Regions from separate parts of the Klebsiella sp. PK01 genome, predicted to be linked through region 1. Evidence: riboswitches for the same ligand, from Rfam matches in the RefSeq annotation. Region 1 holds a riboswitch; each other region holds the start of a gene.
What was found. A riboswitch is a leader RNA that binds a small molecule or an ion and turns the genes downstream of it on or off. The one in region 1 is predicted to bind thiamine pyrophosphate.

Region 2: linked by a shared signal. The riboswitch ahead of tenA (thiaminase II) and the one ahead of thiC (phosphomethylpyrimidine synthase ThiC) in region 1 are both predicted to bind thiamine pyrophosphate.
Region 3: linked by a shared signal. The riboswitch ahead of thiM (hydroxyethylthiazole kinase) and the one ahead of thiC (phosphomethylpyrimidine synthase ThiC) in region 1 are both predicted to bind thiamine pyrophosphate.

Annotation. Positions count from the first base shown of each region.
Region 1 covers NZ_JBYEZM010000014.1:2,887-13,584, forward strand. The annotation lists gene purD (phosphoribosylamine--glycine ligase) at 1-461, shown strand, start outside; gene zraR (sigma-54-dependent response regulator transcription factor ZraR) at 451-1,782, opposite strand; gene zraS (two-component system sensor histidine kinase ZraS) at 1,769-3,154, opposite strand; gene zraP (zinc resistance sensor/chaperone ZraP) at 3,415-3,852, shown strand; gene AC22LX_RS24395 (DUF1481 domain-containing protein) at 3,856-4,548, opposite strand; gene hupA (nucleoid-associated protein HU-alpha) at 4,561-4,833, opposite strand; gene AC22LX_RS24405 (YjaG family protein) at 5,020-5,610, opposite strand; gene nfi (deoxyribonuclease V) at 5,653-6,324, opposite strand; gene hemE (uroporphyrinogen decarboxylase) at 6,337-7,401, opposite strand; gene nudC (NAD(+) diphosphatase) at 7,442-8,215, opposite strand; gene AC22LX_RS24425 (Rsd/AlgQ family anti-sigma factor) at 8,306-8,803, shown strand; TPP riboswitch at 8,856-8,980, shown strand; gene thiC (phosphomethylpyrimidine synthase ThiC) at 9,070-10,698, shown strand, end outside.
Region 2 covers NZ_JBYEZM010000001.1:391,606-402,303, forward strand. The annotation lists gene AC22LX_RS01835 (ABC transporter substrate-binding protein) at 137-1,066, opposite strand; gene AC22LX_RS01840 (ABC transporter permease) at 1,094-1,834, opposite strand; gene AC22LX_RS01845 (ABC transporter ATP-binding protein) at 1,831-2,556, opposite strand; gene tenA (thiaminase II) at 2,553-3,248, opposite strand; TPP riboswitch at 3,316-3,419, opposite strand; gene AC22LX_RS01855 (BamA/TamA family outer membrane protein) at 3,677-4,801, shown strand; gene AC22LX_RS01860 (hypothetical protein) at 4,817-5,770, shown strand; gene AC22LX_RS01865 (DUF4056 domain-containing protein) at 5,801-6,943, shown strand; gene AC22LX_RS01870 (hypothetical protein) at 7,009-7,962, shown strand; gene AC22LX_RS01875 (hypothetical protein) at 8,071-8,493, shown strand; gene AC22LX_RS01880 (RNA polymerase sigma factor) at 8,511-9,059, shown strand; gene AC22LX_RS01885 (LysR family transcriptional regulator) at 9,107-9,991, opposite strand; gene AC22LX_RS01890 (NAD(P)H-dependent flavin oxidoreductase) at 10,154-10,698, shown strand, end outside.
Region 3 covers NZ_JBYEZM010000002.1:460,145-470,842, reverse strand. The annotation lists gene AC22LX_RS07460 (hypothetical protein) at 209-634, opposite strand; gene AC22LX_RS07455 (STM2901 family protein) at 942-1,403, shown strand; gene AC22LX_RS07450 (DUF1493 family protein) at 1,403-1,720, shown strand; TPP riboswitch at 1,825-1,921, shown strand; gene thiM (hydroxyethylthiazole kinase) at 1,956-2,729, shown strand; gene thiD (bifunctional hydroxymethylpyrimidine kinase/phosphomethylpyrimidine kinase) at 2,726-3,526, shown strand; gene fbaB (class I fructose-bisphosphate aldolase) at 3,675-4,727, shown strand; gene AC22LX_RS07430 (RbtT/DalT/CsbX family MFS transporter) at 4,790-6,073, opposite strand; gene AC22LX_RS07425 (FGGY-family carbohydrate kinase) at 6,156-7,763, opposite strand; gene AC22LX_RS07420 (SDR family oxidoreductase) at 7,796-8,545, opposite strand; gene AC22LX_RS07415 (LacI family DNA-binding transcriptional regulator) at 8,834-9,847, shown strand; gene AC22LX_RS07410 (sugar-binding transcriptional regulator) at 9,860-10,698, opposite strand, start outside.

The DNA of each region.
Region 1 (10,698 bases):
AGGGCAACCCGAAGGTTATTGAGTTCAACTGCCGCTTTGGCGATCCGGAAACTCAGCCGATCATGCTGCGCATGAAATCCGATCTGGTAGAGCTGTGCCTCGCCGCCTGCGCGGGCAAGCTGGACGAGAAAACTTCCGAGTGGGATGACCGCGCCTCGCTGGGCGTTGTGGTGGCCGCCGGCGGCTATCCGGGCAACTACAACACGGGCGATGAGATCCACGGTCTGCCGCAGCAGGAAGCGGCAGACGGTAAAGTCTTCCACGCCGGCACCAGGCTGTCTGACGACCAGCGCGTAGTCACCAACGGCGGACGCGTGCTGTGCGTAACCGCGCTGGGTGACACCGTGGCGCAGGCGCAGCAGCGCGCCTATGAACTACTGACCGATATTCGCTGGAACGGCAGCTTCAGCCGTAACGATATCGGCTGGCGCGCCATCGCGCGTGAAAAAACTAACGGCTGAGTTTTGCCAGCAGCGTTTTACGCGTAATGCCTAACTGACGGGCGGCTTCAGTTTTGTTGCCGCCCGTTTTTTCCAGCGCCGACAGTATGACCTCTTTTTCGACTTCCACTAACGGCTGAATCAACGCCTCATCGTTGCCAGTAACCGGCTGCGTCGTACCTGCTATCGCCAACGGCAGTTCACGCTCGGAAATGTATTCTCCGGTCAGTAGCACCACCGCCCGCTCCACCGCATTTTCCAGTTCGCGGATATTCCCCGGCCAGCCGTAGTGAATCAACAGGTCCATAGCCTGCGGCGTAAATCCCTGCACCGTTTTACGATTGCGTTCGGCATAGCGCTTAAGAAAGTGCTGCGCCAGCGGTGGAATATCTTCACGCCGCTGACGCAGTGGCGGCATATCAATGGTTACGACGTTCAGGCGATAATAGAGATCCTGGCGAAAGCGCCCGGCGCTTACCTCCTCCGCCAGATTACGATGGGTGGCGGCAATTAGCCGCACATCGACAGAAAGCGTCTGATTACTGCCAACGCGCTGCACTTCGCGTTCCTGAATCGCCCGCAGCAGACGCACCTGCATCAGCGGCGAGATATCGCCAATTTCATCAAGAAACAGCGTGCCGCCATCCGCCTCGACAAAACGCCCTTCCCGCCGCCGCTCCGCGCCGGTAAAAGCCCCTTTTTCATGACCGAACAGCTCGGACTCCAGCAGCGACTCATTGAGCGCCGCGCAGTTTAGCGTCACCAGCGGCTTCTCGCGGCGCTCGCTGCAAGCGTGGATGGCGCGCGCCACCAGTTCTTTACCGGTTCCCGATTCGCCGCAGATCAGCACCGTCGCATCCGAGGGCGCCACCAGCGTAATATTGTTGATAAGCGCCTGCATTGCCGGGCTATCGCCAATCATGCCCCATTGCGAATCCGTCGCGGCGCTGGAATCGCCTTCACTCTGCCGGGTATGCGCCAGCGCCTGAACCAGCGTCTGCTGTAGAGTGTCAAAATCCAGCGGCTTGACCAGATAATCCAGCGCGCCGGACTTAATAGCCTCAACCGCCGTGCCGACGCTGGAGAACGCCGTCATGATTAATACCGGAATCGCCGGGTTATAGGCTTTGATCTCTTTTAATGTCGCGATACCGTCCATCTCCGCCATGCGGATATCGCATAGCACCAGGTCGAACACCTGCCGATGGATCTGTTCCAGCGCCTGCAGGCCGTTGTGGGCTAACGCCACTTGATAGCCCCAGCCACGCAGCAGCGCCTGCAAAATCGTGCAGTGGCTAACGTCATCATCGACGACCAGAATCTGTATTTTATCGCTGCTCATCTTCCCTCCGTTGAGCATCCACCGGTAACCAAAGCGTAAATATCGCTCCGGCCCCCGGCTGACTTTCGGCGCGGATTGTCCCGCCATGTTGTTCGATAATATTCTGTACTACCGCCAGCCCCAGCCCCGTGCCGTCCGCCTTGGTGGTGAAATAAGGGGTAAAGATGGCCTGCAGTTCTTCATCGCTCATCCCCTTACCGCTATCCTTGACGACAATTTTCACACGTTGCCGATCGGCTTCGCTTGCCGATACGTGAATGACGCCGCCGCGGCCAATAGCCTGCATCGCGTTCAGATACAGATTCAACAGCACCTGGTTCAGACGGTCGGGGTCGGCTTTAATAGAGGTTAATTCAGGGCGTGGAGTAAATTGCAGCGCGATCCCGCGACTCTGCGCATCCTGGCTTACCAGCTGCAATGAGTGGTGGATAAGCGCGTTGATATCGACGGGCTGGTAGTTTAAATGGGCTGGACGAACCAGCTCCAGCAGCTCGCTGACGACCCGGTTCAGGCGATCGGCCTCTTTGGCCATCACCAGCGCTAACTCCTGCGCCTCGCCGCCCGGCGGCGTACGCTCGGCAAAATACTTCGCCAGTCCTTTAATCGAAGAAAGCGGATTGCGGATCTCATGCGCGACTCCCGCCGCCAGATGCCCAAGAGCCAGCAGTTTTTCTTTGCGGGCCATCGCCTCCTGAAGCTGCTGGCGTGAGAGACGGTAGCGGCGGAACCAGAACTGAGCGAGGATCGTCGCGACGATGACCAGCGCCGCGGCCGCCAGCATGATCATCATATTACGCAAGCCGCGAGCCTGCGCCGCATCCAGCTCGCGGCTATCAAAGGCGATAAAAATCACCTGTGGAACATTGGGCTGAGCCAGCGCGCTGTTGCAGCGCTTCATCATCCCCATATGGTGACCACGAGCAGGGTTAAGCGGGCGAAACTGGCGATAAATCTCCAGTGCCGGTTGCGGCTCGGCAAGCCGGCGCCAGCGCTCCTGTTCCCCCACCTTGAGTTCACGCATTTGCGCGGGACTGTACAGCGCCTTATCCACCTGCTGCGGATCGCTATGGGCGATAATTTTACCGTTTTCATCGGTCACCGCGAACCACAGCACACCGGGCTGCCAGGCCATCTCCTCCAGCAGCGCCTGCAGCTGCGCGTGATGCATTCGCATCCCCATGCCGACACGCGTGCCGGACTCCAGCGCGCGGATCAGCACCTCCCCTTTTTCTTCGATAGTTTGCCGGGCGGCGGCGGTTTCCCGGCCATAATCGCGGACAATCATCGCGGAAAACAGAATAACCAACAGGATAACCGTGCCGGTCAGCAACCAGCTCAGGGTGTCCCGGGAAAATGAGGTAATGCGCGGCATGGGCGGGTCCTTATCGTGTCCTTATTCGCTATCACCAGGATCCATCAGCAGGAATCATGCCATTTTTCCACACCGTGAAACCTGTCCTCAGACATATCGCCGGTGATTTAGCGAGTAAAAATGACTCGCAGGCCCCAGCCGGAACGGGTCATTTTTACTCGCCAGGATAATGTTCGCCGCGGACAGGCCTGTATTCACGCGCTTTTTCAGGCTGGCATGGAAGATGCAATACCGAGGGAAACCACACAGGAGATCACGCTATGAAACGGAAACCGACTTTATCCCTCGTCCTCGTGGCGCTTGCCGCACTGACCTTTGGCAGTCACGCGGCCTGGGCCGGACATCACTGGGGTTATAACAACGGGATGGGCGCGCAGGGTTACAGCCAGCTCACCCAGGAACAGCAAGCGACCGTGCAGAAGCTACATGACAATTACTATGCGCAAACCAGCGCCCTGCGCCAGCAGCTGCAGTCCAAACGCTACGAGTACAATGCGTTGCTCACCGCGCAGAAACCGGAAAGCGGAAAAATTGAGGCCGTGGCGAAGGAAATGGAAACATTAAGCCAGCAGCTGGATCAGCAGCGGGTAAAATTTGATATCGCCCTTGCGGAAGCAGGCGTTCCTCGCGGCGAGGGTATGGGTTACGGCGGCTGCCGCGGTAATGGCGGTGGTCATATGGGCATGAACCACTGGTAAAACTCAGAACGATTTTTCGTTCGGCTGCCAGGTACAGAAGTTTTCGTTAGCCACCAGCAGCAGTTGCGAGCCTTCCGGCGCCTCCAGCCACGCTACGCTCACTTCCACGGAGGAGTGATTCTGTCGGCGTTCAATATGCGCTAATGCCCGTTCATCAAGGTCAGGCTTCACGGTCTGGCCTTCACAGGTGGTCACGGTACGATCGGCATGCCAGCGCCCCTGGCGTAATACCACCCGGCCTTGACGCAAGGCGTCACTGGTTTCGCGGATTTGCTGCGCCCGATAGCGGTACAGCGCGACCTGGTCGTTCGAAAGCTGCTGTTTTTCACCATCTACTTCACGCTGCATAAAGCTCAGCTCGCCCTGGGCGTCAAAGCGGGCGCGAATATGTTCCGGCGGTTTGCCGTACACGTTGAGCTCAATAAGCGTTAGCTGGCCATCCTGCCAGCGGTACTCGCTGGTTGAGGTGTCGCCGCGGTGCCATGGACTAAAAGCGGCAAGCAGGTGAACTTCATCGCCGGCATCTTTGCGCCAGATGCGCATCGCGCCCTGGTTATCGGCGTAGCCGCTGGCGGTGAAAGGAGGAAGAGAAGAATCGTGACTGCAGGCAGTGAGCAATAGCGCGCCTGCCAGCGTCAGCGTGCGACGCCAGTTAGACAAAAGGGGCTTAAAAGCCCCTTCGTTAAAACTGGACACTGCCACGCGGTCTTACTTGACTGCGTCTTTCAGCGCTTTGCCAGAAACAAATGCTGGCACGTTAGCTGCAGCGATTTTGATTTCTTTACCGGTCTGCGGGTTGCGGCCAGTACGCTCAGCACGGTGGTTCACTTTGAAGGTACCGAAACCAACCAGTTGAACAGCATCACCTTCTTTCAGAGACTCGGTAATTGCAGCCAGGGTGGATTCCAGGGCAGCTTTTGCCTGTGCTTTAGACAGGTCAGCTTTGTCCGCAATTACATCAATCAGTTGAGTCTTGTTCATAAGTTATCCTTACAATGTGTTTATCGCTTGCTAAGCATCGAGTGCGACGGAAATGCCAGAAAAGCACTCTCCTGCATACACGCACCGATAGCCACTTTTTTTCGCCCCCCAAATGTAGACCAGACAGGGGGCGGAATGGAAGTCTTCAGACGCTACAATTCAGGCGGTAAATCACGTTTTCTGGTCTCATTGCTGAAAATTTATACCAATATTGCTCTCACCGGCCTCTCGCAGGTCTGCGCGCAGCCCTTTAATCAGTTCAATGTCGCGTTCTTCGCAGTCGGCCAACAGGCGGAAAATCTCCCACTGAATGTCCCATTCTTGTTCTACCGCCGGGTTAGCTTTGAGCTCTTCATCGGTCATTTCGCGACCTTCCTGGGTCATTTCCAGCATCGCGACGGTAGTAATGGAAGTCTTACTGACCTCGATAGCATGTTCCAGCGTTTCACCGCTCAGGCGTGAGTGGATTAATTCGCTCAGCGCGACGCAGGCATCGATAGCCGGATAGACGCCGTACATGTCGTAGTCATCCGCGGACGGAATCGCCTCTTCCAGCTTTTCCAGCTGACTATCGAAATTCACCTTCGCATCTTTTACCGTCAGCGTTTCCCAGATCAGGTCAAGGATACGACGATATAACTGGCCGTCGCCGAACTCGGTTTGCTTGCAGAACATGGCGTAGTTGGGGTACATACGCTCGCACAGGCAGGCCATAAAGGTGACGTGCTGCCAGCTCTCCAGTTTCTCCAGGCGCAGATGAATCGGGTTTTGTAACATGATGAATTCTCGAAGTCAGAAATTAGGCGCAGTGTACCTGAATCAGCCGTGATTTGCTTGCCAACGCACAAAGGAAGGCCGACGGGATGCCACGGCATCGGCCCAACGCGTGGGTTCGGGTAGCCGGTAGCCCTGCATGCAGCGTTCCACCCACATTAACGCGCTATCCATCCCTACGCGGTGGCCGGTACTGATAAACAGTGGGTTGCAGCGTGCTTTGCTGCGCCAGACCCAGGCCAGCTGATCGCCCTTGTCGATTAATGGCGCCAGCGCGCCGGGCTCGGCGCCGAGCGGTTCAAACTTCCCGCATAAGCGTTTTTTCGCTACGCCAATCGTTGGCACATCAACCATCAGGCCAAAATGGCTGGCGACGCCAAGCCGCCGGGGATGTGAAATACCGTGGCCGTCGACGAACAACAGATCGGGCTTTTGCGATAGCTGTTGCCACGCCGCCAGCAGCGCGGGGGTCTCGCGAAAGGAGAGAAAGCCGGGGATGTACGGCATCGTGGTGGCGACGCGCGCCACCTGATACTCCACCAGCTCAAGGCCCGGATAAGTTAGCAGCACCATCGCAGCGCGGGTAATTTCCCCTTCCTGCTCAAACCCCACATCGGCGCCGCCGATCAGCACCGGCGGGTCGCGATCCAATCGGTCCGCACGTTCTACCGACGCGGCTAAAGATTGCTGTTGGGTTCGTAGCGCAGCTAAATCCATCATGCTTATCTCCTATTGGTGATATTGCGCGGAGAGACGATGAACCGCCTCAACAAAGACTCCTGCATGCTGTGGGTCGACGTCCTGATGGATGCCGTGACCAAGGTTAAAGACATGGCCTTCGCCCTGGCCGAAGCCGGCGAGAATGTTCGCCACTTCGTCTTCAATACGGGCGGCAGGTGCATAAAGCATCGACGGGTCCATATTGCCCTGCAGCGCCACTTTGTGGCCTACGCGACGGCGAGCGTCGGCAATATCGGTAGTCCAGTCGAGACCCAGCGCATCGCAGCCGGTCTCCGCCATCGCTTCCAGCCATTGTCCGCCGCCTTTGGTGAACAGCGTCACCGGTACGCGACGACCTTCGTTTTCCCGCAGCAGGCCATCGACGATTTTATGCATGTAGTAGAGCGAGAACTGCTGATAGTCGCGGCCGGTCAACACGCCGCCCCAGGTGTCGAAAATCATCACCGACTGCGCGCCCGCTTTGATCTGCGCGTTCAGATACAGGGTGACGCTTTTCGCCAGCTTGTCCAGCAGCGCGTGCAGCGCCTGCGGTTCGGCGTACATCATCTTTTTGATGACGGTAAAGGCTTTGCTGCTGCCGCCTTCAACCATGTAGGTCGCCAGCGTCCATGGGCTGCCGGAAAAACCAATCAGCGGCACTTCGCCTTTCAGTTCACGGCGAATGGTGCGCACGGCGTTCATCACGTAGCCTAATTCTTGTTCCGGGTCCGGCACCGGCAGTTTGTCGACGTCGGCTTTGCATTTCACCGGCGAGGTGAAGCGCGGGCCTTCGCCAGCTTCAAAGTACAGCCCCAGCCCCATCGCATCCGGAATCGTCAGGATGTCCGAAAAGAGGATCGCCGCATCCAGCGGGTAACGGCGCAGCGGCTGTAGCGTTACTTCGCAGGCCAGCTCGGCATTTTTACACAGCGACATGAAATCGCCCGCTTGCGCGCGGGTGGCTTTGTATTCCGGGAGATAGCGGCCCGCCTGGCGCATCATCCACACCGGGGTGACATCAACCGGCTGGCGCAGCAGCGCGCGCAGGTAACGATCGTTTTTCAGTTCGGTCATTTTTACATTCCTTTAGCGTTGATGCGCCCAGTGTAACATGTCACTCGTACTCTGCCCGACACATCGCCACCGTATCTTCGATCAGGCGTCGCGCCACCGTGCCCGGCGGCGGCAGTAGCGGCAAATCGTCATAGCGATACCACTCTGCGCTCAGCAGCTCTTTCTTATCCACGACAATATCGCCGCTATCGTATTCAGCCATAAAGGCGGTCATCAATGATTGCGGGAAGGGCCACGGCTGGGAGGTCACATAGCGCAGGTTTTTCACCTTAATGCCGCTCTCTTCCATCACTTCGCGGGCGACCGCCTGCTCAAGGGTTTCACCCACTTCGACAAACCCGGCCAACACCGTATGGACACCATTACGATGGCGGGTATGCTGCGCCAGCAGAATTGAATCGTCGCGACGAATGGCGACGATAATGCAGGGGGCAATTTGCGGATAATAGCGCTCGCGGCAGTGGCCGCAGAGCATCGCCCACTCGGTTTTACTGACATGCATCGGGTGGCCACAGTAGCCGCAGAATTTATGCGATCGATAAAACTCGGCCAACTGGATCCCGCGCCCTGCTAATTGGAAAAGCCCAGGATCCTGATCCAACACCTGGCGCAGCGATCCCATATCATGGCGACGATCCTGACGCACCAGCCACACCGCTTCGCCTTGCCACTCGCCGAGATGTAGCGCGCGTTCACCGACAAGATCAAAATTTACCGCTTCGCCATGTGGTAATTCCCCTGCGGGAAGCCATAATTTTTGTTCGTGACTGACGATCCACCAGCCGCGATCTAATTTTTCAATAATACGATCCATATCTATTGCGCTACCTTCGTTTTACTGGCACTTTTAACATTATATTTACATTTGCTGAGCAACGTTATTTTTAATCTTGCGGAGTCAATCATGTTAAACCAGCTGGAAAACCTGACGGAACGTGTTGGAGGCAATAACAAACTGGTCGATCGCTGGCTGCTTGTGCGTAAGCATTTGCTCGTGGCTTACTACAACCTGGTTGGCCTGAAACCCGGCAAAGAGTCCTTTATGCGGCTTAATGAAAAGGCGCTGGATGACTTTTGCCAAAGCCTGGTGGATTACCTCTCATCCGGTCATTTTAATATTTATGAACGTATTATCGGAGAAATGGAAGGGAGTACCCCTCTTTTAGCCGCCACCAAAATCTACCCGCAGCTGGAAGCCAATACCCAGCAGATGATGGACTACTACGATACCTGCCTCGAAAACGCCATCGATCATGATAACTATCTCGAATTTCAGCAGGCGCTGTCGGATATCGGCGAGTCGCTGGAGGCACGCTTCGCGCTTGAGGACAAGCTGCTGGCGCTGGTCGTCGCTCACGATCGGAAAGACAGCGTTGGCGACAATATCGCGCCGACCGCTTGAGTTGTGAACCGTTAACGAGTAATTTACATACATTATCCCTCTGCGGAGGGATTTCATCTTGTCGGAGTGCCTATTTTCCACACGAAAGCTGAAGTGGAAAAGGCTGAGACCGTTTATTCGGGATCCGCGGAACCTGATCAGGCTAATACCTGCGAAGGGAACAAGAGTAAACTGCTGGTCGCACCTGCCCGTTACGGGTTGGTCGCATCTGTTACTCCATCCGTCGTCTGACAAGCCATCTCCTTTTTTTGTAACTGGAATGCGCTATGTCTACTACCAAACTGACCCGCCGGGAACAACGCGAACACGCGCAGCGATTCATCGATACGCTGGAAGGCACCGCTTTTCCCAATTCGCGCCGCATTTACATTCAAGGCTCACAGGCTGATATCCGCGTCCCGATGCGTGAAATCCAGCTCAGCCCGACGCTCATCGGCGGTGATAACGATAACCCCCAATACGAAGCCAACGAACCAATACCGGTGTACGACACCTCCGGGCCTTACGGCGACCCGGAGATCAACATCGATGTCCGCCAGGGACTGACAAAACTACGCCAGCGGTGGATCGACGCACGTAACGACTGCGCGCCGCTCAGCGAACGCAGCTCGGCATACACTAAAGCGCGGCTGGCCGACGATGGCCTCGATGAACTGCGCTTTGGCGGCCTGCTGACGCCTAAACGCGCCGTCGCCGGCAAATGCGTGACGCAACTACACTACGCCCGCCAGGGGATCGTCACCCCGGAGATGGAATTCATCGCCATTCGCGAAAACATGGGCCGTGAGCGTATCCGCAGCGAGGTGCTGCGCCAGCAGCATGCCGGAGAAGGCTTTGGCGCCCGTCTGCCGGACAACATTACCGCCGAGTTCGTCCGCGATGAAGTCGCTGCCGGGCGAGCCATCATCCCGGCCAATATCAATCACCCGGAATCCGAACCGATGATTATCGGCCGCAACTTCCTGGTGAAAGTGAATGCCAATATCGGCAACTCGGCGGTGACCTCTTCCATCGAAGAAGAGGTCGAGAAGCTGGTCTGGTCAACCCGCTGGGGCGCCGACACGGTAATGGACCTCTCCACCGGCCGCTATATCCACGAGACCCGCGAATGGATCCTGCGCAACAGCCCGGTGCCGATTGGTACCGTCCCGATTTACCAGGCGCTGGAGAAAGTTAACGGCATTGCCGAGAACCTGACCTGGGAAGCCTTCCGCGATACCCTGCTGGAACAGGCCGAACAGGGCGTCGACTACTTCACGATTCATGCCGGGGTGCTGCTGCGCTATGTGCCGATGACCGCGAAGCGGTTGACCGGTATCGTCTCGCGCGGCGGTTCTATCATGGCCAAGTGGTGCCTGTCGCATCATCAGGAAAACTTCCTCTACCAGCACTTCCGCGAAATCTGTGAAATCTGCGCCGCCTATGACGTGTCGCTGTCCCTCGGCGATGGTCTGCGCCCCGGCTCGATTCAGGATGCCAACGACGAGGCGCAGTTCGCCGAGCTGCATACGCTGGGCGAGCTGACTAAAATCGCCTGGGAGTATGACGTTCAAGTGATGATTGAAGGCCCCGGCCACGTGCCGATGCAGATGATTCGCCGCAATATGACCGAAGAACTGGAGCACTGCCACGAAGCGCCCTTCTACACGCTGGGGCCGCTCACCACCGACATCGCGCCGGGCTATGACCATTTCACTTCCGGTATCGGCGCGGCAATGATTGGCTGGTTTGGCTGCGCCATGCTGTGCTACGTCACGCCAAAAGAACATCTCGGCTTGCCCAACAAAGAGGATGTGAAACAGGGACTCATTACCTACAAAATCGCCGCCCACGCCGCCGACCTCGCTAAAGGCCACCCCGGCGCGCAGATCCGCGACAACGCGATGTCCAAAGCG
Region 2 (10,698 bases), on a different contig from region 1:
TTAGCTGATTTAAAAGATAAATTTCGATTGTTTTTAAAACCATGGAAAGTGTAATTATTAGTGAGAAAGTCTATATATTTTTATTACCGCTTCGCTGAATGACTGACGGAAATACTTCCGTCAGTTTTATGGTTACTTAACGCAGTTCAACCGCATAATTTGCTAAAGGTGTTACTTTTTTCACCAACTTGTTGTTATATAAAAATTGTTCATACGCGTCATAACGCGGCTTATCTAACGCTGCCGGATCGGTGGCGAACAGCGGTACGCTCTGCAACCACGCCTGCTGGTTCAGTTCGGTATTGAGTTCCGGATGCTCTTTGGCAAACCGCTGCCAGGTTTGCTGCGGATGGGCGCGCAAATAGCTCACGCCCTGCTGTAATGCGTCGAGAAACTTTTTGATTTTAGGGGCGTTGACCTCGGCCTTGTTTGCGACGATCACCAGTTCGTCGTAAGCGGGCACGCCATAGTCTTCCACGTTCATGACCACCGGTTTTTTGCCCTGCAGTTTGAGTTCCAGCGCTTCGATATTGCGATAACCGCCGATAACGGCATCAACCTGGCCGGCCAGCAGAGCGCTGGTGAGCTGGAAATTAACGTTGATCAATTTGATGCTGTCAGGGTCGATGTGAGCATGCTGCGCCATGGTGGCCAGCGTCGCTTGTTCAATACCGCTCACCGAGTATCCCACTTTTTTCCCTTGTAGATCGGCCGGAGATTTGATGCGCGGATCCAGCGCAATCACGGTATTCAGCGGCGAGTGGATCAGCGTCCCGACGCGGACCAGCGGCAGTCCTTCATCGGCGAAGAAGTGAACCTGCGGTTGATAGGTTATCGCTAAATCAGCCTGGCGAGCGGCAACCAGGCGCGGAGGGAGCGCCGGGTCGGAAGGGGGGATGATGTTGACATCCAGCCCGGCATCCCGAAAGGCGCCAATCTGTTCCGCCACCATAATGGGCGCATGATCCGGGTTGATGTACCAGTCCAGTACCAGGGTCAGCTTTTCATTTGCCGATGCCTGACCGGAAACCAGCAGAGTGAGGCCGGCCAACAGAGGTATACGCATATCTCTTCCTTATTATCTGTTGATAAGTTATTCCGGCGACCAGTCGATCAGCCGGTGCAAAAAGGCGTCGACCGCCAACCACAGCGCGATGGTCAGCAGCACTAAAATGAACAAGGCGGCGAAGCAGATATCGGTTTGCAGGCGGGCATTGGCATTCAGCATTACGTAGCCAAGCCCCTCGGCGGAGCCGACCCATTCGCCGATAATCGCGCCGATGGGGGCGACGGCGGCGGCCATCCGCAGGCCGGAACCTAGCGCGGGTAGCGCCGCCATGAGTCGGACATGGCGCAATTGAGCGCCAAAGGAGGCGCCCATGGTGCGGGCCAGATCGAGATAGTCGCGATTGACCCGTTGCAGACCATCAAAGAAAGCCGAGGTAACGGGGAAGAAAATAACCAGCACCGCCATCATGACCTTGGCGCTCATACCAAAACCAAACCACAGCACCAGTAGCGGCGCGAGGGCGAAGACCGGAATGGCCTGGCTGGTCAGTACCAGCGGCATTACCCACCGCTGTAATCGCGGCGACATGGTCATACAAAGCGCCAGCACCATACCGAGCGCGACGCCGAGCGCCATTCCGCTGAGAATTTCGCTCAGGGTGACCAGGGTGTGGCTGGCCAGATAACTACGGTTATTCCACAGCGCTTCAGCGACCGCCGCCGGAGAAGGCAACAAAAAGGCGGGAATGCCGCTGTAGCTCGCCAACTGCCAGAGCAACAGTAGGCCACAAAATACGCTGCACCCGCGCAGTAACTTGCCCCTCATCCGTTCGCCCTCATCAATTGCTGCAGCAGCTGCGCCTGACTTGCCAACAGCGCGCCATCATCCGGATCGCGGGGCGGAACGCCACTTAAATGATGGCTATCATCAATTTCACCATCAGGCGAGAGCACCAGCAGCCGATGGCTGAGGCGGCAGGCTTCCATCGGGTCGTGGGTAATAAGCACTACGGTTCGTCCGGTCAGTAAGCGCGCGGCCAGGCTCTGAATGCGTGTGCGGGTGAGGGTATCGAGAGCGGAAAACGGTTCATCCATCAGCACAATGGGCCGATCTTCATAGAGGGTGCGCGCCAACGCCGCGCGCTGGCGCATCCCGCCGGACAGCGCGGCAGGGCGTTCATCAGCGCAGGAGGCCAGTCCTACCTGCTCAAGAAGCTCGTTGACGCGGGCGTTGTCGACCTTCTCACCGCGCAGCCTGGCGCCGAGGGCGACATTTTCCCGCACATTAAGCCACGGATAGAGCAGATCTTTTTGACCCATCCACGCCAGTCGCGTAGTGACGGGAAGGCCATCGCTGGCGACGACGGTTCCGCGGGTTGGCGCCGCCAGCCCGGCGATAATACGCAACAGGCTGGTTTTGCCCGCGCCGCTGGCGCCAAGGAGCGACACCCATTGCCCGGCGGCAATATCAAAGGCGAGATCGCGAAAGATAGTCCGTGTGCCAAAGCGCAGGCATAAATCGCGAACGTGAATGCCTGGCGCCATCACGCCTGGACCTGCCCGGCGGCATTCAGACCCATCTGCCAGAAATTGCCTTCCAGCCGGGTAGCGGTAGTAAATATGTCGCTCAGTTCGGCGAACCGTGATTCCGCGCCGCGCTGTTGCCAGAGGGTTTCCAGAAGGCCGATCGCCGCGTTGACGCCCTGAAGATAGCTCTCGTCGCCGTAGTTGCGGATCCATGAAGCATAGGGATTATCGTGCAAGTTGGTTTGTGGGTTGTGCAGCAGACCGAGCCCGATTTCCGCGTAACCCGCAACGCAGGGCAGCAGCGCCGCCAGCAGATCCAACGCGTCGCCGGCGTGGCCGATATCCAGTACGTAGCGCGTGTAGTTGACGGTTTCCATCGCTTCGCTTTGCAGGGCCATAGCGTCTTCATTCAGCCCCCATTGCTCGCAATAGCCCACATGTAGCGGTAGCTCAGCAAGGATGGCATTCATCGAGGCGGCGGCGGCGCGCATCTCCGGCAACGTGCGAAGTTTGCTGACCAGCAGGGCGTAGCTGCGAGCGAAGTGGATCAGGAACAGATAATCCTGGGTTAGATAATGACGAAAGGCTGCCTGCGGCAGCGTACCCGCGGCTAATTGCTGGAGGAAAGGGTGCGATACATAGCGTTGCCACTCGCCACCGGCCTGCTCACGCAGTCGACCGTAAAGACCTTGGGTAAAAGCGGGAATCATCATGGGACCTCCTGAAAATAAGGGGAGATCCGGGCGTGCAGAAGTGTGAACAGGTAAAAACTGAAAACTGGCGAACATGCCGACCCGTCCCTTCGCTGGCATGACCCAGATCAGGTTCAAAGGGTTCGGTTTTTACGCCATCTCAGCCCTCACGGGACACCCCTCGGTTGCGACATGTTATACGTCATTCACTTTTTGATTACAACGGTGACAAGGTAAAAAGCGTCGATAGTAGTGACACTGTCACATTTGAGTGGTTATGCGCCAGATCGATAAATAATATTTATCAATTTGTGTGATTAACCACGCTTTTTTATCCAAAAATAAGCAAAGTAAGGCGAGAGTAAGTTGGCGAAGAACAAGGGCTTACGATATATTTTTAGCACATTCCCTTAATATCCCCTTATGAATGCGTCAGTGCTGGAGACCGCATGAAGCTGGCAGGCCTTACTCTTTTACTGATGCTTGCCCTCGCGCCTGACGCGTCTCGTGCCGCCCAATTGTTCGATCCTGAAGATGGCATGCTTGATATGAGCCAGTATCTGCAGGATAACCCCTACGGTTTTTTGCCGGTGCCGGTAATGATCACCGAGCCGGCTATCGGCTACGGCGGCGGTCTGTTTGGTTTATTTCTGCATGGTAAAGGCTCCCGCGAGGGCGATCGTTTTATTCCACCAGCGCTAACGGGGGTCGGCGGCGGCGGGACGCAAAATGGCACCTGGTTCATCGGCGCCGCGCATCGCCATACGTGGAATCACGACCGGATTCGTTACCTGGTTGGCGCGGGCTACGCCAATGTCAATCTCGATATCTATTCGGGCGATATTGCCGGTTTTAACAAAAATGTGGCGGTGCAAACCCACACCAAAGGCTATGGCGGTCTACAAAAGCTGTTATTTCGCGTGGGGGACTCGCCGGTTTTTCTTGGCGCCTCGCAATTCTATGCGCACACCGATGTGACTGCGGACAATCAGCTGATTAACAAGGTGTGGCAGCGGGTTCTGGGGGAAAACAGCACCTCTTCGGCGTTGGGCGTGGTGGCGGAATATGACACCACTGATAATTTTTTCTATCCTAAGAAAGGGTTATCACTGCAAGGCGAGTACCGTTTTTACCGCGCTCTGCTCGGCGGCGACTATCATTACAATCAGTTGTCGCTGGATGGTAAATACTTTCTACCGCTGGCGCCGACCTTAAGCCTGGCGCTGGCGGCAAATTATCAGTCGCTGACTCATCATGACAAGCATCTAACGCCAATGGCGCGGCCTTACATCGAACTGCGCGGTATCTCGCGTTTTCGCTATCAGGGCGATTATGTCGCTGTCGCCCAGACACAACTGGCCTGGCAATTTGCGCCGCGCTGGATCCTGCAGGGTTTTGTCGGCGTCGGTAGCGCCGCTGACGAAGCCGGGGCGTTGTGGCAGCAAAACGAAGTGGCGTGGGGCACCGGTTTTCGTTATCTGGTCGCCCGTCAGTATGGGTTATTTACCGGCGTCGATGTCGCCTTCAGCGAACACGAACAGGCGGTCTATTTTAATGTGGGTTCCGGACTGTAAAGGTACATATAAAAAATGAGATGGAAAACAACCGTCATTACGCTGCTATTAACCTCTGGCGCCGTGTGGAATGCCTGTGCGGCGGAAAGTGACGACAGTGATAGCTACTTTCCCATCTGGGGCGACGAAGCCCGCGCCCGCGGTTATTCCATTCCGATGCCGTTTGGCGTCAATCTCAGCTATATGAATATGCGCCAGGATATTATGGTCGACAGCATCACCTTTTCCGGACTGAAACTGGGTAACCATCCAATCCCCAGCGATATGTTCGCCATTGACGCCGGACACACGCGGGAGAAGAGCAAAACTGAGAACCTGCGTCTCGATATGTGGGTATTTCCATTCCTTAATGTCTACGGAATTTTGGGCCACACCCGCGGTTCGTCGGTGTCGAATGTGTCGGTCGATGCCGACCCAACGCAATACCGCGGTCTGGATCGCATCATCGCCGGCGCGGTGCATAACCTCAACCAAAGCGGCGAATTGCAAAACATCGATTTTGTCCTTGATTTCAAAGGTACTACCTGGGGGGGCGGGTTCACGCTGGCTGGCGGCTATGAGAACTGGTTTGCCCTCGTCGATACAAACTACACCCGCACCGATTTCGATATTCTCGACGGCAGTATCTCTGCCGTGACAGTGTCACCTCGCGTTGGCTATCGCTTTAACCTGCAGGGGATTTCCGGCCCTTCGCATCTCAGCGTGTGGGTCGGCAGTATGTATCAGGATGTGCAACAGGAATTTAAAGGCAACCTGGCCGATTTGCATATGCCGCCACAGCTGCAGCCATTGATTGCCGCGGTCAATAAAGACGGCGACGGTAAGTTTGATGTCAAACAGAAACTCACTTCACCGTGGAATATGCTGATCGGCGCCCAGTACGAAATCACGCGTAACTTCAATGTGCTAACCGAATTTGGCTTTAACGAGCGCAATAGTTTCTTTGTCGCTGGCGAATACCGTTTTTGACTTAACGGCGCGTAGTCATCGGCGAGTATGATGCGCGCTGTTTTTGTGTGGTGGAGAACGCTTTTGATACGTAAGAGTTTGTGGTGGTTATGGGCAGCCGCTTTTTCGGTATTTGCCCAGGACCCGGTATTACCGACGATTCCCGTTAATCATGTCAGCCCGGTAGTGGGTGAATTGTCACCGCCGGAATCGCTGCGCCCATGCTGCGCCTTCGGGTTCGATCTGCGGGTGCGCGCCATTGGCGTGCCGATCCCGGTTTATCAGATTGGCAATGTGCTGACGCTCGATACCTTAGGTGAGCATCATTACAACGATAGCGCGCTCGGCGCGGTTAAAAATCTGATTGGCTTAAGCGATGAGCACAATGGCCTTATTTATACCCGCCGCGGCGGCTTTATTGATATTGCCCATGTGCGCGATACCGCTGATTACACCTTCTATTTATTCAGCCGAATTTATCCCACGCTCGGCCAGCCAGGACGTATCTTTTATAGCGAGGAGCTGGGCGTCCGCCGCGTCCAGTTAAATGCCTTTACGCCGCCGGCTTCATTGCCGCAGCGATATACGATTGCCGCGTGGCTTGCCGGCCATCTGGCCTTTGAAATTGCGCAATGGCATGAGATCGCCCAATGGTATGGCTTCCAATCGGTTCCGGGCTTTTCGGAAGAGATTTCCGCCTTTTCGCCGGAGGATCTCTACTCCAATCTGCTGGGTGCACGTCTGGCGATCAACGTCATATTGCAAGGGCAAGCCGGTTCGGTCGATGCCTACAACCGGGCGATGGAAGCGGCGTTAAAACAGGCGTTGGTCAAACTGCTGGTCGCGCCGCAAAGTGAGACGGAACGGATGTTTCGCGAGATTGACGGCGACTGGTGGAACAGTAAGCGCAGGGTACCGGACAAATTTTTGGTACTGAAGCGGAATTACGATCTCAGCGAAAATCGCCTGCCAACGCCGGTTCCTTTTGAACGCACGCCGCCGTATCGTCTGACGATGCCAAAGGAAGTTGCCGGGTTTACGCTCGCTGAACTGGGTCAACTGCAAATCCATCCAGGGCAGGATATGCAGTCGCTACCAGCGCCGCAAAATTTTTATTCTCCGCAGCAGTTCCAGCAGCTTGCTGATAAAGCGCAGCAGGCAGATGCCATTCAACTGCAGCGTATTGAAAAATAACTAACGATTGGTCGCTGCTGGCTATACTCAATCAAACGAATCCCCCGTTGAGGTAGCATCAGACCATGGTATTTGTCGTTCCGCGCGCGTCCTGGCTACTGCTGGCGGTGCTATTCGTCAGCCAGGCAGGCTATGCCCTCGACGGCAGTCGGCTAAAGCAGCGTGCGGACGCGGTGCTCACCTTAATGAGTTATACCGTGGTGCCTGATGTAACCGCCAGCGACCTGAATATTGGTTCCGGCGCCAATGAGAAAAACGAACTCACCATCACCCAATTCGGCGGCGGCGCAACGCTGAGCGACAGCTTTCCTCTCTATCTGGAAGGCACCATGGGTTATAGCCGCTACGACCCACAATTTGTAATCAGCGATGGCGACCAAAGTCGTACCATCCCGACCAAATGGAACAGTCTGACCGCCACCGGCGGCGTCGGCTGGGACTTTCCGTTGTATCAGGACCGCTGGGGTGGAAAACTGGTACTACGGCCTATCTTCAATATGATGCTGGGCACCATGGCCAGTGATGCGCGTCTTGGTCGCTGGGCACTCGAACGTAAAACCGATGCCGATATTCGCTTCCTCGATGGTGGACGACTGAACGCCTATGGGTTGGGCGGGTCGCTAATGCTCGATTATGAACTGTTTTCCAAAACGCAGGATATTGATATAGAGGCGCGCTATTCCGCGATGAATTTGCAAACCTTCGGTAGCACATCTGAAGCGGTACAGGGGCAGGCCAGTGCCGAAAACCTGGGTATCTACCTTCGCCGACGCGCGCCGATTGCCGACTGGACGCTGCTGAAAAGCCCGGTGCGCTATGTGCTGGAAGGCGCCCATACCATGTATCTCGGCGACCAGCGCGGTGAACTCGGTTTTGATAGCCTGAGTTCGCTTGGTATTGGCCTGGAGCTCGATAGTAGCCAGTACCCGGTATTTATCACCCGCACCCGACTGGTGGCCCGCTACATGTTCGGTAATAACACCGAAGGGTACGGCCTCGGTTTAGCAATGAGTTTCTGAGTGCTATTGCCCGTTTTCGTGATTGCGTTATTTTTTCATTTTTGTTGGCAATATTTTCTTCGCTGATTCGTCTACCTCGATACATACATTTTAATGAGGTAATTGACGATGAGAGATTTTGAACGACACGGGCATCATCACCAGGGTTTTGGACGTCACAGAATGGCGCGGCCGCTGATCATCGGCGCGCTGATTGTTGTGGTACTGAGTCTGGTCGTGATGTCGCTATGGAACGCCTTGCTGCCGGCTATCTTCGGGGTGAAAAGCATCGGTTTCTGGCAGGCTTTGGGGTTGCTGGCGCTGTGCCGTATCTTGTTTGGCGGTTTAGGTTTTCATCGCGGTATGTTTGGTATGGCGCAGGTGCGTCGACGCATGCATGAACGCTGGATGACCATGACCCCGGAGCAGCGAGAGGAGTTTGCTCAACGTTTTGGTCGCCACGGACATCACGGCCGCTGCGCCTGGCATGAACGTCGCGGCGGGCAACCGACTGACGATAACACCTCGGCGAAGACGCCGGATGCCGAGTGAACGAGGTAAACAACACGATGGCGGGGGAATCACGGCTGCTGTCTGCGCTTGCCGCCTGTCGTGCGCGTTTAAGGGCGTTTATTCGCGGTAGAACCGCCGTACGTGACGATGCCGATGACATCCTGCAGGAAGTTACCCTGCAACTGATGAAAGTCGAGCAACCGGTGGAGAACGTGGCGGCATGGTTATTCCGGGCGGCGCGTAATGAAATGACCGATCGGTCGCGCAAGAAGCGCGAGTTGCCATTAACATTCGACAGCGATGAGGATGGCGATGGCGGCTCTGCCGAGGATGAGCTGGCGGAAACGCTGTTTGGCATCGCGCAGACGCCGGAGGAAGCATACCTTAAAGAACTGCTGTGGGAGGCATTAACTGAAGCGCTGGCGGAGTTGCCGCCGCTGCAGCGAGAAGCCTTCGAGAAAACCGAACTGCAGGGCTATAGCTACAGGGAGTTGGCGGGAGAGAGCGGCGCCAGCGAGCAGGCGTGGCTGTCGCGTAAACACAAAGCGGTACTCTTTCTTCGCAGCCGATTGCGAACGCTCTACGATGAACTTACCTCGCCTTAACTCATGCCCGGCGGCATATCGCGCCGGGCTTTATTGTATCCTTATTTCTATAACAGCGTCGCCAGCCACTCGGCGAAGACGCGCACCTTGCGTGATACATGACGATGGGGATAGATAAGCGATAATTTTCTGGAGGGAACCGGATTATTCGGCAGGACCTCAACCAACTCACCGCTCTTCAACCAGGGTTGCAGGAAAAGATCCAGACCCTGCATAATGCCGAGCCCAGCCAAACCGGCGGCAATGTACGTCTCTGAATTATCCACCACCAGTTTGCCGGCCAGCGCAAGAGTCTGCGGTCCGGCGTCAGTCTGAAACACCCAGCGCATGGTCTGATGATTACTGTTATTCAGCCAGTTGATCGCCTGATGATGCTGCAGGTCGTCAAGGGTTGTGGGAACGCCGTGTTTCGCCAGGTAGGCCGGGCTGGCGCAGGTTTTCATACCGACGGTACCGAGATGACGTGCGATATAGTCACCGTCTTCAAGTTCGCCGATGCGCAGAACGCAATCGAGGCCCTCACGAAGCATATCCCGCCGTCGGTCGGAGCTGCTCAGCACAATTTCAAGCTCCGGATGCTGATGATAAAAGGCGGGGAGATTCGGTACGACCACTAACTTCGCCAGGGCGATAGGCATATCGACGCGCAGTTGACCCTGCAGCGGACGCTGCGGGGCGAAAGATTCCATCAGCTCGTCGGCCTGCGCCAGCAGAGGTTTACTACGACGATAAAACGCCTCGCCATCAGGGGTGAGGTGGATCTGTCGGGTGGTACGCTGCAGAAGCCGAACGCCGCAGTGCTGCTCCAGCTGCTGTAGCGCTTTCGTGACCGCCGGGCGGTGGATCTGCAGATTCTCGGCGGCACGCGTAAAGCTGCCAGACTCGATGATCTCGATAAAAATCTTAATAGATTCAAAAAGATTTAAGTTCATTTGTGCCGATGCGCTCCGATGACAACATGGTATTTCATTTTGATTATTACTTATTTAATAACAGTGAAGGATAACTTATACTATTTTTCCCAACAATAAAGCGGCCTACAGTGTCGTCATCCCAGCGTTAAGCGCCAGAAAACACACTAAGGAAGTCGCATCATGCAAAACCGTTCTGTTAGCCATATTCTCGGTATTGAAAAACCTGTCATTCAGGGGCCGTTATCCTGGCTGACCGACGCCCGATTGGTCGCCGCCGTCAGTAATGCAGGAGGGCTTGGCGTATTAGGGCCGAACGCAGGTTTAACCGCGCAAACCGCCGTCTCGACGCCGCAGGAAACGGCAGAAAAGATGCGTGAAGAGATCCGTAAAACGAAATTACTCACCGAGAAACCTTTTGCCGTCAATCTCATTCCGACGGTTGAAAACGATATCTGGACGCCGCCGATTGTAGAAGTAGTAAAAGAAGAGGGGGTTAAAGCGGTGGTTTATACCGGCTATGGTCAAGGGGCTATCATTCCCTCGCTGTTTGCTTCTCTTAAGCAGGCCGGGATCAACATTATCTATCGTGATATTAACCCGACGCCGGAAAACAGCCGCGAGGCCGAGGAGATGGGCGCTGATGTTATTGTCGCCACCGGCTTCGACGAAGGTGGAACGCTTCCGGGGACGGCATTGGGAACGTTTTCCATCGTGCCATTGATTGT
Region 3 (10,698 bases), on a different contig from region 1:
TGAACTATAACCAGTTGTTTACATTGAGCAAGTTATGGTTACAAAAAAACTACATTAGTTAAAAAACTACTCACTCGTAGGTAAAATGAGATTTATCCAATGGGATTAATGTCGCTTGTTTAGCGCGGTGTCAGACGTGTCGGTTACTGCGGGGAAGGGGAGAAAAAAGCGGCTCTTAGGCCGCTTTTAAATTAACAAGGAAGCGGCGCTATTTGGCGTAGCCTAAAAATTTACCGTCCTGCATGACGGCAATTTTTCCTGATTGGTAGACAATAAAAACGTATAAACCCTGAGAATAGGTTTTCGCGTCAGCATTGCTTTCGTCTAAGGCCGCGGGTTTGCCATCAACTGTCAGCCCGGTTGAGTTTGTGACCAGCTTCATGCCATTGAAGATCTTCACTTTTTTGCTGGATTGCGCTTTCTGCACGGGATATAAAGCCTGTGCATTTTCCAGCGCCTGCTTCTCCGCTGCGGCGTTCACCGCAGCCTGTTTGTTTTGTTCCGCAATATAACAGGCGTCTTTACTGACCCCCTGGGCTTCACACTCGGCCATACGCTGCGCCGGCGAACTGCAACCGGCCGCGATGGCTGCGCTGAGTGCCAGCAGTATTATCGAGACGTGTTTCACTTTCATCATTAACGACCTTATCGTAGATATTATTTTATACATGCGACGAACATTCATGACAGCGGCGATCGTCCGGGGATCGTTAGCGTGCTTAATTCGTAACGCGTGGTAACTATGTCGTAGGGTGATTAAGCAAATTGTGATCTACATCAACCGCCGTACGGATAACTAAAAAATAGTGTAATCGTTTACAATGCGGCGAAAAGAGCGTCTCTGTGGCAAGCGTACGGGGATGATACAATGACGAGTAATGACGGTGTGCCAATCAGCCATTATGATGGCGCTTTATGCAAGGATCATAAGGGATTATGAAGTGGATACTGTTGAACAAATTAGTGGGTACTTCTATAAAGGATACTGGAATCTGAAACCAGAGGAGTTATTCCTGTTGATTCTCATCGATGCGATGAGTCAGCATCTTGAAATTGAGGCAACAGCCGCAACTGCTATCTTAACCGGACAACCCTGGATACCAACGCGAACTAAACCAGGTACAGCAATTAAAGGAACGAGTATTGTTTCAATAATGTCTCGTAAGCTACTCAGTAATGTACGTTTGCCGGTTGGTATTTCGTTGATCACTCCTATGGGTAAAGGTCTGAAAGACTTTCATTGGTCGAAAACTAATAAGTTAGGCGCGGTTATAGGCCGCTACATACCATGGATAGGGTGGGCAATGGCATTTTATTATGCGAGAGCAATACTAATTGATACTGGTGAAAATTTTAATAAGATTGTTAAACCAGAACATAAAGTTGCATGGACATACTTCTAATGAGCATTGAACAAGAAATTATTGATTATATATATACTCATCATAGCCATAAGAAATACTGTTTTTTTGGCGATCGTCCAGAAGTCACGTTAGATACTGAATTAACAAAGGGGGGGCTGAATATCATCTGGGAAGATGCAGAAGATACTTTAGATTACTATTTCAAACAATGGAATGTAAAAATGAATGGCTTCGAAATTATCTATTACTTTGAACCTGAGTTTTTAGGTTCCATGCCTCCAGAGAAGCCGCTTAAACCGCTAACAGTACAAATGTTGGTAGAGTCCGCAAAAGCGGGTGAATGGCTGTACGATTAAGGGACATATCGCCGGGAGACATACCGCTTTTACCGTTTACAAGACTTACCGCTGGCATTACTATCCTGAAGAGAGATTAACGGAACGTTAGTCGCCATTTTGTACCAAATGACTCGGGGTGCCCTTCTTTGTGAAGGCTGAGAAATACCCGTACCACCTGATCTGGATAATGCCAGCGTAGGGAAGTCAGAGACCGCATGGTCTGCGCTGCTTCCTCATCTGGCGGGAGCAAACCATGCATGAACCGCTAAATCCGGCGCATATCGCGCACCTGCAGCAGCTTTTCCGCACCTCTTCGCCGCTTGTTCACTGTATGACCAACGATGTGGTCCAGACTTTCACCGCTAACGTCCTGCTGGCTATTGGCGCCTCGCCGGCGATGGTGATTGATCCTACGGAAGCCGCGCAGTTTGCCGCCATTGCCGATGCGCTATTGATTAATGTCGGGACCTTAACCACTGAGCGCGCCAACGCGATGCGAGCGGCGGCGCAGAGCGCCCGCCAGGCGGGAAAACCCTGGACGCTGGATCCGGTTGCCGTCGGCGCGCTGACGCTGCGTACCGATTTTTGTCGCGAGCTACTGGAACTGCGGCCTGCGGCGATTCGCGGCAACGCCTCGGAAATCATGGCGCTGGCGGGGAATAGCGGCGGTGGGCGCGGCGTCGATACCACCGACAGCGCCGCCGCGGCGTTACCCGCAGCCCAGGTGCTGGCGCGCAAGCTCAATACCGTGGTCGCGGTGACGGGCGAGGTGGATTACATCAGCGACGGCGAGCGCACGCTTGCCGTGAGCGGCGGTGATGTCCTGATGACGCGGGTGGTCGGGACCGGCTGCGCGTTATCCGCGGTGGTGGCGGCAAGCGCCGCGATGCCCGGCGATCGGCTGCAAAACGTAGCAGCCGCCTGCGGCCTGATGAAAATGGCGGGAGGTGAAGCGGCGCGACACGGCGGTCCCGGCAGTTTTATCCCGGCATTCCTCGACGCGTTATACGCGGAGGTGGCGGCATGAAGCGGATTAACGCCTTAACCATCGCCGGCACCGATCCCAGCGGCGGCGCCGGGATCCAGGCCGACCTCAAAACCTTCTCCGCGCTCGGCGCTTACGGCTGCTCGGTGATCACCGCGCTGGTGGCGCAGAATACCCGCGGCGTGCAGTCGGTATACCGCATTGAGCCGGACTTCGTGGCGGCGCAGTTGGATTCGGTGTTTAGCGACGTGCGAATCGATACGACGAAAATCGGCATGCTGGCGGAAACCGATATCGTTGAAGCGGTGGCGGAACGTCTTGCCCGCTATCAAATTGCCAACGTGGTGCTGGATACCGTGATGCTGGCGAAAAGCGGCGATCCGCTGTTATCCCACTCGGCAATTGCGACGCTGCGCCAGCGCCTGCTGCCGCACGTTTCACTGATCACCCCGAATTTGCCGGAGGCCGCGGCGCTGCTCGATGCGCCGCATGCGCAAAGCGAGCGCGAGATGCTGGAACAGGGCAGGGCGCTGTTGGCATTAGGCTGCGGGGCGGTATTAATGAAGGGCGGACATCTGGACGACGCCGAAAGCCCGGACTGGCTGTTCACCCGCGAAGGCGAACAGCGCTTTACCGCGCCGCGTGTGCAGACCAAAAATACCCACGGTACCGGCTGTACGTTATCTGCCGCGCTGGCGGCGCTGCGTCCTCGCTATGCCGATTGGGGACAAACCGTCGCCGAAGCGAAGGGTTGGCTATCGGCGGCGCTGGCGCAGGCCGATTCGCTGGAAGTGGGGCACGGTATCGGCCCGGTACATCATTTCCACGCCTGGTGGTAAATGGCAGTGAAACGAGACAGCAGAATCTACTGAAAAAATGCGCTCCCGGCTGGAAAATATGCTAACTCGGTACCAGGCTTAACCTGCCCAAAATTTTTGGGTTGGGATAAAACATGCTGGCTGCGGCCAGCACTTACGGGAGATAGCTATGACTGATATTACGCAGTTGCTTGGCAAAGATGCCGACAGCCTTTTACAGCACCGTTGTATGACTATTCCAGCCGATCAACTCTATTTACCGGGCGCGGATTACGTCGACCGGGTGATGGTGGATAACAACCGCCCGCCTGCGGTGCTGCGTAATATGCAGACCCTCTACAATACCGGGCGTCTGGCCGGAACGGGGTACCTTTCCATTCTGCCGGTCGACCAGGGCGTAGAGCATTCGGCGGGCGCGTCATTCGCCGCCAACCCGCTCTACTTCGATCCGAAGAATATTGTGGAACTCGCCATCGAAGCCGGCTGTAACTGCGTGGCTTCTACCTATGGCGTACTGGCCTCGGTATCGCGCCGCTACGCGCACCGCATTCCATTCCTCGTTAAGCTCAACCATAACGAAACCCTGAGCTACCCGACCGAGTATGACCAGACCCTGTACGCCAGCGTTGAGCAGGCGTTCAACATGGGCGCGGTTGCGGTTGGCGCGACGATCTATTTTGGCTCCGAGCAGTCGCGTCGGCAGATTGAAGAGATCTCCGCCGCCTTCGAGCGCGCGCACGAGCTCGGCCTGGTCACCGTGCTGTGGGCCTATCTGCGCAACCCGGCATTCAAAAAAGATGGCGTCGATTACCACGTTTCCGCTGACCTGACCGGCCAGGCCAACCATCTGGCCGCCACCATCGGCGCTGATATCGTGAAGCAGAAAATGGCCGAGAATAACGGCGGCTATAAGGCGGTGAACTTCGGTTATACCGACGATCGCGTCTACAGCAAGCTGACCAGTGATAACCCGATCGATCTGGTGCGCTATCAGCTGGCAAACTGCTATATGGGCCGTGCCGGGTTGATTAACTCCGGCGGCGCGGCGGGCGGCGAAACCGATCTCGCCGATGCGGTGCGCACGGCGGTGATCAATAAACGCGCCGGCGGCATGGGGCTGATCCTCGGTCGTAAAGCGTTTAAGAAATCGATGAGCGAAGGCGTGAAGCTGATCAATGCGGTGCAGGACGTCTATCTGGACGGCAAAGTCACTATCGCATAAGGCAAAAATCCGGGCGTGAGGCCCGGATTGACTCTTTTACTTACCCCGGTCTCCGGGGTTTTTTATGATTTTGCTGCGCTGACGGTCAGCGGTTTAGCCGCTTCGCTGGTAGCAAACCCTGGCTGTTCAACGCGAATAAACGGGCACAGGAAGAAGGCGAGAATATAGAGCGCGGTATAGGCCACCACCACGCCGATGGTGCTGAAGTGCGGCAGCAGCACCACCGCAATCGCCGGCGCGAGGAAATTCGACAGCCCGGCAGACAGGTTGTAGACCGAAATCGCCGCCCCTTTATGCTTTGGCTCCAGCGCCGGGAACACCGCCGCCATCGGCACGAACGCCGCGACAAAAATCCCCAGCGCAATCGCCGGCACCAGCGCCATAGCGAAGTTATGCCCGAAGTGCTGCGGCAGGTAGTAAAACGCCAGGCTCGACAGCGCCATGCCGATGCAGCCGAACCAGCGCACCACTTTCATCCAGCCCAGTTTCTCCGCCACGATACCCCAGAAGACGTTGGAGAAAATGGTGGTGAAGAAGAACGCCGCCCACACCTGCAGCCATTCGGAAGTGGTGAAACCGAGCTCATCGACGAACATCATCGGCATGACCACCGCGAAGCCGAACAGCGACAGGGTGTTGATAATGCGCACAATGCTGGAGAGCATAATGCTGCGGTTGGTGTAGATAAGGGTCACCGCGCGCCCCAGCTCGGAGAACTTCTCGCAGGTGGTGAGGTTCTGCATATGGCGCGGGGTTTCGGTGTTGCGCAGCGCCGCCAGGGCAATCAGCCCGCCGGTGACGCAGAACGCCAGCGCCAGCCACAGGGTGCCCATCTCGCCAATGTGCGGGATGGTGAAGCTCGGGATATAGCTGCCGAACACGCCGATGCCGACGGAGTAGACCGCCCAGAACCAGCCCAGGGCCGAGCTGGAGCTGTCGCTGCGGACGTTATGGATAATGGCGACGATGAACGAGTAGAGGAACAGCGGATAGGCCAGACCGCGGATACCGTAAAACAGCAGGATTAAGGCATAGTTGGCGCGGCCGAGACCGAAGACGAGGAACAGGACGTGGAACACGCACCACAGCACAAAACCGATAAACATGGTTTTACGCGGGGTGATGATTTCCGCGACCACGCCGGAGACCCAGGCCGAGAGGGCGGCGGCGAGGCCGTAGAGGGTGAAGGCGAAAGAGGCCTGCGCCGGGCTGAAGCCCAGCTCCTTGATGTAGTGCGAGAGGAAGGCGAGTTCAAAACCGTCGCCGGTCATAAACACGGCGATGGCGACGTATCCCCAGATAAGGTTCAGCGGCAGACCGAACCACTGTTTGTTATTAACGGACATGTTAACCTCGATTTCAGGATGCAGAGGAGCGGCTCCGCTGCACAACAGCGGAGCATTATTGTTATTAAATTAAAGAGGTATGTTATTCGCGGATTAGCCGACCGGCCTGTTGTAGCGCTTTGTAGGCCTCATACCTGCGTTGATGAAGCGAGCTAAACGCCGTTTCGCTACGATAGGTTTTATCCACTCTGGTGAACCGCTTCATGGCGTCCGGTAGCGAGGCGGCGACGTTGCCCGCGACGGCGCCGAGGATGGCGGAACCCAGCAATACTGGTTCGCTGCTGGCGGTGCTGACCACGGTTACGCCACAGGCATCGGCCAATAGCTGGCGTACCAGCGGGTGCTGCCCCGCGCCGCCGCTGATAACGATATTTTCGCTCTCAATACCACAGGCGCGTTGGGCATCAAGGATCTGCCGCAGGCCGTAGCCAATCCCGCATAATCCGGCGACATACAGCGCGGTCAGGTTATCAAGATCCCGCTCCATCCCCAGCCCGGCAATCAGCGCTTTCGCGTGGGGGTCGGCAAGCGGCGCGCGGTTGCCGAGAAACTCCGGCACGACGTGCAGTCCATCTGCCAGCTTCACCGCCTCCGACGGCGAGGCAACCTGCGCCAGCACGCGATCCGCCAGCCAGACCGGCAGTGGAACGGCGGCGGCTTTGGCCTGTTCGCGCGCTTCGGCCGCCGCCGGATGGAAGCTCAGTAACTGGTCGATAGCCGCGCCGGCGGCGCTTTGTCCACCTTCGTTCAGCCAGTAACCCGGCACCATCGCCGAATAGTAAGGCCCCCAGACCCCAGGGACGAACACCGCTTTCTCGGTGGTGGTCATGGTGCAGGAGGAGGTGCCGAAGACGTAGGCCATATTATTCACCGCGCCGTTGAGTACGCCAACGGTGCCAATGCCGCCGGCATGGGCGTCGATCATCCCGACCGCCACCGGCGTACCGACAGGCAGACCCATCTCTTCGGCCGCCGCCGCGGTTAACCCATCACCACAGGGCGTTCCCGGATCGACAATACGCTGGCCGATACGGGCGAAGTCTTCTTCCGCCAGCTCTGCGAGGCCAATCTGGCGGAAGTAGTCGGCATCCCAGCGCTTTTCATGGGCCAGATAGGTCCATTTACAGGTGACGGTACAGACGGAGCGGGCCAGATCGCCGGTCGCGCGCCAGGTGAGGTAGTCGGCCAGGTCGAAGAAGTGACGCGCACGGGCATAAGTCTGCGGGCGATTTTCTTTCAGCCACAGCAGCTTCGGCGTTTCCATCTCCGGAGAGATAGTCCCGCCGACGTATTGCAGCACCGGATGGTGGGTGGCATTGATGCGTTCCGCCTGTTCGGTGGCGCGGTGATCCATCCAGACGATGATATTGCGGTCCGCCTCTTCGCTGGGGCCGACGGCCAGCGGCGCGTCATTCTCCCCGATTACCACCAGCGAGCAGGTGGCGTCGAAGCCGATACCGGCTACCGAGTGCGGAGAGACGGCGGCCTTTACGACCGCGCGTTTAATGCAGTCGCAAACCGCCTGCCAGATTTCGCGGCTGGATTGTTCCACCACGCTGCCGGCGCTACGGAAGAGGGTTATCTCCCGGGTGGCGTGGGCCAGCAGTTCGCCGCTGAGGTTAAATACCCCGGCGCGCACGCTGCCGGAGCCGACATCGACGCCGATGAGGGTTTGAGTCTCGCCATTCATAAAATCGTCCTTTTAGTCACCGATACCGGGGGTTATAAATCAACGCTGTTAGGCAGAATAACCAGGTCGCGCACGGTGACGTTTTTCGAACGGGTGACCATAAACAGCACCGATTCGGCAACTTCGATAGGCTGCATCAGGCTGCCGTTGGCCAGCGCTTCTTCCATTTTCTCTTTCGGCCAGTCATCGAGCAGGGCGGTGACCACCGGGCCCGGCAGTACCGCGCCGACGCGGACGCCGTGCTGGGAAACCTGGCGGCGGGTAGTATGAACAAATGCCTGTACGGCGAATTTTGAGGCGGTATAGATAGGTTCCCAGATAACCGGCACCACGCCGGCGATGGAGCTGGTGAAAATAATATCGCCGGATTTTTGCGCAATCATATGCGGCAGCACGCTACGCACGCAGCGGAAGGCGGCGTTAGTATTGAGGTGCAGCACGCGATCCCAGACGTCCGGGTCGCCCTCAGCGACCGGGCCGCCGATGTAAGCGCCGGCGTTGGCGTGGAAGATATCGAGACGGCCGGCAAGTTGCAGGATGCCGTCAATGATCTTATCCACCTGATCGCCCTGCATCAGATCGACCTGTAAAGCAAAAGCGTTTTCGCCAAGCTCTGCCACAATCTTGTTGAGCTTTTCGCCTTCGCGGTCGATCAGAACCACCTTCGCGCCCGCGCCAAGCAGGGTTTTTGCGCATTCAAGACCAATGCCGGAAGCGGCGCCGGTGACCGCGGCGACTTTGCCGCTAAGAGAAGTATTCATAGAGGATACAGAGTGGTTCATTTTATAATCCTTCATGTTGTCTGTTTTGCTCATCAAGCGGGTCTCGACGAGCTTGAGGAGCGGTTACCTGCTACAACAATCTGGCCTGTCAGAGCAGGAGTAACTAAGTTAAGCTATTGAATATCAGCACCATTTATTTCAATTTGCTGATGTCTGAACGATTATTGAGTGTATACGCTAGCGAGCGTCATGGTTGCTCAATCGATGAAGCTAATGTTGCGCCAGCTTCATCGATTGAGCAAGTGGGGAAATTAACAGCGAAATGAATTTGTGACGCAAGTTGGGAAAATGAAAAAAATCACTATCTACGATCTGGCGGAATTATCCGGCGTTTCGGCAAGCGCGGTGAGCGCGATCCTCAATGGCAACTGGAAAAAACGCCGTATCAGCGCCAAACTTGCGGAAAAAGTGACGCGGATTGCGCAAGAACAGGGCTACGCGATTAATCGCCAGGCCAGCATGTTGCGCAGTAAAAAATCGCATGTCATCGGGATGATTGTCCCCAAATACGACAACCGCTATTTTGGTTCCGTGGCGGAAGGCTTTGAAGAGATGGCGCGTGAGCGCGGCCTGCTGCCGATTATTACCTGTACTCGCCGTCGACCGGAGCTGGAAATCGAAGCGGTGAAAGCGATGCTTTCCTGGCAGGTGGACTGGGTGGTGGCGACCGGGGCGACTAATCCGGATAAAATTACCGAGCTTTGTCAGCAGGCGGGGGTGCCGACGGTCAACCTTGACCTGCCGGGCTCCACCGCACCGTCGGTGATCTCCGATAACTACGCGGGCGCCCGCGCGTTGACCGATAAAATTCTTGATAACAGCCTCAATCGCCACGGCAAACTGGCGCCGCTGTTTTTTGTCGGCGGGCGCAGCAGCGACCACAACACCCTGGAGCGTTTGCGCGGATTTCGCGATGCCCATGCGGCGCGCGGCATGAGCGTGCCGGATGAAAATATTCTTTCTCCAGGCTACTCAAAAGGCAAAGTAGAAGCCTGCATGCAGGCGCGTTTCAAAAGCGCTGATGAACATCTTCAGGGGTTCTTCGTTAACTCGACCATCTCGCTGGAAGGGGTGGTGCGATGGCTGGCCCAGCTAGGGCTGACCGGCGCCGAACAGCCACCAATGGGCTGTTTTGACTGGGATCCGTTTGTTTATCTATTGGGTCACGACATTGACATGGTGCAGCAGAACGTACCGGCGATGCTGGAAGCGGTATTCAATATCATCGACGCTGGCGAGGCCAGCCAGCAGCGGGTAGAGATCCCGCCGCTGTTGATTAGCAGCCGCGAGCATCTGGCGTGAAAACCGCTGGCGCTAGCGCGTCAGCAGCCAGCGGGCGGTATGTTCATCGGTCACCAGGCCGTTAATCCAGCCGCCTTTTAACGCCGCGAGGATCGCCGGGCGCTTGTTCTCGCCACAGGCGACGGCTATCCGCGGGCACTGATTTTGGCGGATATCGTAGCTGGTGATCAGGCGATTAATTTCGCTGTCGACGACGCCGCCGTCGGCATCGATAAAGCGGCCGAGGATCTCGCCGATGCCGCCGTGCGCCGTCAGTTCATCCAGTTGGGCCTTATTAATAAATCCGTCTTTGAAGATCGGGCTTTGGGTCCCCAATGGGCCGATACCGACGAAAATAACGTCCGCCTGCTGTGCGGCGGCAGATACGTTGCTGAACAGGCGGCTGCCGCACCACATCTCATGTTCCTGACGGGTTTGCGCATAGCGCGGCGCGGGCCACTGGTAGTAGTTGGCCTGAATTTTCCGCGCCAGCAGCAACGGCACGTCGTCGTAGTAGTTGCATTTCCCTTCATCGTTCATTGCGCTAATCAGCGCCACGCAGCGGCTGTTGGGGCTATCGAAATCAATGCGCTGGATGGTTTTTTTCAGCGTTAATCCAGAACCAATGCCGATTATTTTGGCGTTATCGCTCTGCAGGTAGCGGGCCATCAGCTGATAACAACCGAAGGAAACGCTATCCAGCGTGCTCTCTTCGTTGTAGGTCGGCACGATATTGCACTCGATGAGTTGATACTTTTCCTGCAACAACTGCGCATAATCGAGGCAGTTCGCCACCGGATGATGTAAACCAATCGACACAATGCCTTCTTCCTTCGCCGCGGCGATCAGGCGCTGGACCACCGGCCTTGAGG